2 regions of the Endozoicomonas sp. ALC013 genome follow, and region 1 is predicted to be linked to the other one. Evidence: predicted binding sites of a transcription regulator. Region 1 holds the regulator's gene; the other holds the start of a gene.
The links. The regulator FNR, encoded in region 1, switches genes on or off when oxygen is low (the NO sensors DNR and NnrR bind a similar motif). The targets are predictions, from matches to a motif close to TTGATNTANATCAA.

Region 1 (3,122 bases):
CTGGACATTCTGCATCAGGCCACGGAAAAACTGCTGGATCAGGGCTACATCTACATCGGTATGGATCACTTTGCCCTGCCAGACGATGAACTGGCCATTGCCCGGGAAGAAGGCACGCTGCACCGGAATTTCCAGGGTTATACCACCCATGGTCATTGCGACCTGATCGGCATGGGCGTGTCTGCCATCAGCCAGGTAGGCGACACTTATATCCAGAACAGCACCGATGAAGCCCGGTACTGTGCAATGATCAATGAACAGCAGTTGCCAGTGGTTCGCGGCCTGAAGATGACCGCTGATGACAAAGTCCGCCAGGCAGTGATTACCCAGCTGATCTGCCACTTCAAACTGAACTTCAGCGATATTGAACAGCGGTTTGATATTCAATTCAGGGATTACTTCCGGGATGAGCTGGCAAGGCTGGAGCCGATGAGGGCAGACGGCCTGATCAGTCTCAATAGCGATGGCTTGCTGGAAGTACTGCCAAAGGGAACACTGCTGATCCGTAACATCTGTATGCAGTTCGACCACTATCTCCATCAACCGGAGATGAAAGAGAAGACGCTCTTCTCAAAGGTTATCTGAGTAACACTCCGGAGCAATCACCAGGCTCCGGAGCCCCTCTCCCGCCAGTACCGACAACGACTGATCATCCCGCACAGAACCGAAACCTCTCTGCAGCTCACCGGTTTATCAGAAAAAAACTGAAACTGACGACGACTTGCCACCACTATCACATTGATTTACTTGAAACATAAGTGCAAAATCTGCCATGTCCGTTAAATACCACGAACGAAAATTTAATCCTGTGACATAAGACAATGTCAGATTGATTTTCAGGGATAAAGACACACAACCACCAGGAGCCATGACCATACCATGATCAGGGTCAGCCCTGAGCTTGATAGATGACACGGCAGATGAGAGCTCACCGGAACCACCGCAGTTTATGACGCATTGCTGAAGCAGCACCAAACCCCTACCCTGGGTCTGCCCGGTTGCGTACATACCTGATTTACACTCCGGTAACACTTTTCATACACTTGGTTTTCCATAAACAGTGTCGAATTTCGCCAAATACGACTTTGAGGCCTCTCAATGACGTCAAAGCCCAACGTCCGACAGCCGAGCCATGTGGCCTGCAGAGACTGCAGCCTCAGCTCACTGTGCCTGCCACTGGCACTGAGCATTAAGGATATCGATCAGCTGGATCACATTATCAAGCGTGGGCGTCCTTTGAAAAAAGGCGAACACCTGTTTCTGGAAGGTGACCCCTTTACCAGTGTCTTTGCTGTTCGCTCAGGGGCTCTCAAAACCTACACAGCGACCAATGAAGGTGAGGAACAAATCACCGGATTTTACCTGCCCAGCGAAATTCTTGGCCTGAGCGGTATGGATACGGATACCTATCCGGTGTCGGCCCAGGCGATGGAAACCACCATGATCTGCGAGATTCCTTTTGAGCAACTGGAAACCCTTTCCGATCAATTCCCGGAATTGCGCCGACATCTGATGCGCCTGATGAGCAAGCGTATCCGTGAAGACCAGCAAATGATGATGCTGCTGTCCAAGAAAAACGCCGATGAACGTATTGCCACCTTCCTGATTAACCTGGCCAGCCGTTTTCGTCGCCGGGGTTTTTCTTCCCAGTCGTTCCGTCTGTCCATGTCGAGAAATGAGATGGGGAACTACCTGGGTCTGGCGGTAGAAACGGTTAGTCGTGTATTTACCCGATTCCAGAAAAACGGCCTGATCTCCGCCGTGGGCAAGGAAATCGAAATTCGCAACTCGGTTGAACTCTGTGCCCTGGCCGGGGGAAAAACACTGGAACCGATTGCTACCAACGCCTGACTTTATCCTCTAAAGAAGCTACCCTTTGAGGTGGCTTCTTCCTTTTTATCCATTGACTGACAGCGGCATGCTCCCTCCCATGCATACAAACGAATGTTCATCCGTTCAGGAATATCTGCGAACGCAAATCAGAACCATCGCGGACTGGCCCCATGAAGGCATCCTGTTTCGGGATATCACCACACTGTTTGAAAACCCGGAAGCCTGGCGTAAGGCCGTGGATGTCATGGTTCAGCGTTATGAGAACCAGACTTTTGATCGCATTGGCGCGCTTGATGCCCGCGGTTTCCTGCTTGGCTCGACACTGTCCTATATCATGAACAAGCCGCTGGCACTGTTTCGCAAGAAAGGCAAACTGCCAGGCAAAACCCTCAGTGTCGAGTATGACCTTGAATATGGCAAAGCCGTACTGGAAATGCATGAAGACACCATTAAGGCCGGTGAAAAAATTCTGTTAGTGGATGACCTTATCGCCACCGGAGGCACACTGCTGGCTGGGGATCAGTTGATTCGACAAGCAGGAGCCAGCACACTGGAAGCTGCAGCTATCATCAATCTGCCAGACCTCAAGGGCGCTGACAGACTCAATGCGGCGGGCATTCCAACCTATGCCCTGTGCAATTTTGCCGGTGAGTAAAACCACCCTCAGTTCAGAATTTCAGGGATGATACGATATGTCTCTTAGATCCAGGGTTAATGTCTGGATCTGAGAGCCCCTCCCGCAGTTACAGGACGCACAGACCGGGATCTACCCGGGAAAAGGACTTTGCAAATGGGAATATGCGCCAAGGAACTAAGGCACTATGTTGTTCGCCCCGCACTCAAGCATCTGGGTATGTGGAGCCCTACTGCTGAGAACCTGCTGCTTGGTACCGCAGCCAGAGAGTCCGGGCTTGGTTTTCATCTGAAACAGGCCAATCACCAGGCACTCGGTATCTATCAGATTTCTCCTCGCATGCACCGCAATATCTGGGACCTGTTTCTGGCACCAAACGCTGACTTATCCAGCAAAGTTCGGGGACTGGCCAGCCAGCGGGAGTTTCTTTCCCACCCCCATCATGAACTGGCGACCAACCTGGTTTACGCCACCGCCATTGCCTGGCTTATCTATCACCGCTGCGGTATTCAGATCGAAGATATTGATAAAGAAGACATCACTGCCATGGCCAGATTATGGCAAAAGCACTTCCACAGCAGAAACCCCGGAACACTCCAGAGCTTCTGCGAAAGCTATCAAAAGATGATTATTGAATCAGGCTGCTCCACAGAGG
Region 2 (3,122 bases), on a different contig from region 1:
CGGTTTTGATTTCACAATCAGGTGTTGCGCAGTCAACAGGCTCCACCTGCTTACCCAGCACATTGATGTAAAGCCACGCACCGGTCATGGCACCACAGACAGGCGCAACAATCGGTACCCAGAAATAGGGGTTGGCTCGTGCACCCGTCAGCGCCACTTCGCCCCAGCCTGCAAAAAAGGCAAAGAGTTTCGGGCCAAAATCCCGTGCCGGGTTCATGGCAAAACCGGTCAGAGGGCCGAAAGAGGCACCGATAACAGCAATAAGAATACCGATGAGAAGGGCAGAAAGCGCACCGTTGGAAACACCATTATTTTCATCACCGATCGCCAGAATTCCGCCCATGAGCACAGCGGTGATGACAAACTCGACAGCGAAGGCCTGCAGGTTAGTCAGTGCCGGGTTGGCATATGTCGAGAAAATACCCGCTGTGGCCAGACTCTCCTCAGAGCCACGAACAATATGATGGGTCAACTCATAATCAGCGAATAAGCCACTGTACAGGAAGTAAACCAGGGCCGCAGAACAGAAAGCACCCAACACCTGGGCAACAATAAAGGGCACGACCTTGTGTTTGTCGAAGCCTTTAAAAACAGTTAATGCAAGCGTGACTGCCGGATTCAGGTGAGCACCGGAAATGCCGCCGGTAACATAGATGGCAATGGCAACACCAAGCCCCCAGACGATGGACACTTCCCACTGACCAAAATCAACACCAGCCAGAACGAGCGCCGCGACACAACCCACACCAAAGAAAATAAGAAGACCTGTGCCTATAAACTCGGCAAGACATTCCCCAAGCAATGATTTTCTCATAATGGCTACTTCCACCTGCTTTACGCAGATTAATATTTATTAATTAAGGCATAGTCGTTTATTAAAAATAAAGAACTCAACAAATGCCCTCTTGTCGACAAAATATTGCAAATAAAAACAAACATTATCAACCCTTAAGATTGATATGAATCAAGCAATTGCCAAAAAAGACAGCCAGCTTCGGGAAATACTCACAAAAACAACTAACAGAACACAATTCTTAACATGCGCATCATGAGCTTCAATTAACCACTAAGAAATTATTCCGCAATAAGTTCCGCATCTGACCTAGTACATGGTTTCAATGTAATTGATGGGTTCCTTCTATCAATGACTCCCAAGCTCCGTTCGTCCTGAGCGGAGATTGTACACATCAAACTCATTGAAATGATGTACTAGTTAAGGCCGCTACCCGCTTCCCGCAAAAGCACAAGCACAAGCGGCCTGTCTTTTTCGGGCAGCGGGCAGCGATTTTTTTATGACCGGATGACAACTCGTGCCTTTCTGTTGATTTGTGTCATTTTCTGAATAGAGCCGTTTATTTATAGTGCTCATTGCGAACATAAACGAACATCCAAGAGCAAATTCAATGAGGCAGATAGAGACCGACGTTGTCATCATCGGTGGGGGTGCCACCGGAGCGGGCGTTCTTCGCGACTGTGCTCAACGGGGAATGCGTGCCATCCTGGTGGAAAAGGATGATATCGCCAACGGTACTACCGGGCGTAACCACGGTCTGCTCCATTCCGGTGCCCGCTACGCAGTGACCGATCCTCACTCTGCCATTGAATGCATCCGTGAAAACCAGATTCTGAGGAAAGTGGCCAGCCACTGTATTGAAGAGACCGGTGGGCTGTTCATCACCCTGCCTGAGGACGAACTCTCCTTTCAGGAAACATTCATTACCGCCTGTACATCTGCGGGTATACAGGCCGAGGCATTAACACCTGCAGATGCTCTGCGCATTGAGCCAAATGTGAATCCCAAACTGCTGGGTGCAGTCCGTGTTCCAGACGGTACCGTTGACCCTTTTCGTTTAACTGCGGCCAACATCCTTGATGCAGAAGAATACGGCGGTCGCCTTATGAGCTATACCAAAGTCGTTGGCCTAATCATCAACAATGGCCGGGTACGGGGGGTACACTGCATCAGTCTGAAAACCGGTGAAAAAGTGGATATCCATGCTCAGCAGGTGGTGAATGCTGCCGGTATCTGGGGGCAGCAGATTATTGAATACGCAGACCTTGCCATTCATATGTTCCCGGCCAAAGGCTCGTTATTGATTGTTGATTACCGCATTAATGGTATGGTGATCAACCGCTGCCGCAAACCCTCCGATGCCGACATTCTGGTTCCCGGGGACACCATCTCGCTTATTGGTACCACCTCGGAGAAAATCCCATACAGTGACATCGAGAATATCCGGGTCAACCCCGATGAGGTTGACGTTCTGTTAGCTGAGGGTGAGAAACTCTGTCCGATCATGGCCAGGACCCGTGTACTTCGTGCCTATTGCGGTGTTCGCCCGCTGGTCTCTCTGGGAGATGACCCATCGGGTCGAAATATCAGCCGGGGGATTGTCTTGCTTGACCACGGTGAAACGGATGCCTTGCCGGGTCTTATTACCATTACCGGCGGAAAGCTGATGACCTACCGGCTGATGGCGGAAATGGCCACGGATGCGGTGGCAAAAAACCTGGGCAACAGCAAACCCTGTGTCACGGCTATACGACCACTGCCCGGAGCTAATGGCAAACACAGCGATATTTACGCTCCCCAGGTTTCTATCCCGGTATCAGGCTCAGCAAAGTACCGCCATGGAGAAAGAGCGGCAAAGTTCCTTGCCAACGACAAAAAGCAGAATGCGGTTATCTGTGAGTGCGAAATGGTCACTCGCGGTGAAATCGAATACGCCGTCCATAACCTTAATGCCAGAGATCTGGTTGACCTTCGTCGTCGGACCCGCATTGGCATGGGGCCTTGCCAGGGAAAAATGTGTGCCTGTCGAGCGGCCGGTATTGTCAGCGAAATAACCCACGACGATAACGGTGAACAAGCGCTGAGCAGCGTGGGTGAGTTTATGCAGGAACGCTGGAAGGGCGTCAGGCCGGTGCTGTGGGGTGATGCGATGCACGAAGCCGATTTGAGCTACTGGCTGTACAACAACCTTCTGGGCTACAGCCAGCTGGAACCTAATGACGCGGCACCGGTAAATTCCCACAGTGTCAATCCTGGCGAAGCTGCTGTGCTCTCCAGGGAAGAGTCAAAGGAAGAGGTAGCCCCATGAACTACGACGTTATTGTGATTG

Region 2: the regulator FNR is predicted to act here: its motif matches at 1,322-1,335, upstream of glpA (anaerobic glycerol-3-phosphate dehydrogenase subunit A).

Annotation. Positions count from the first base shown of each region.
Region 1 covers NZ_JBLYNS010000030.1:15,054-18,175, forward strand. The annotation lists gene hemN (oxygen-independent coproporphyrinogen III oxidase) at 1-585, shown strand, start outside; gene fnr (fumarate/nitrate reduction transcriptional regulator Fnr) at 1,099-1,851, shown strand; gene ACO6V1_RS08130 (adenine phosphoribosyltransferase) at 1,931-2,488, shown strand; gene ACO6V1_RS08135 (hypothetical protein) at 2,624-3,122, shown strand, end outside.
Region 2 covers NZ_JBLYNS010000174.1:2,302-5,423, forward strand. The annotation lists gene ACO6V1_RS21000 (MIP/aquaporin family protein) at 1-814, opposite strand, end outside; gene glpA (anaerobic glycerol-3-phosphate dehydrogenase subunit A) at 1,404-3,101, shown strand; gene glpB (glycerol-3-phosphate dehydrogenase subunit GlpB) at 3,098-3,122, shown strand, end outside.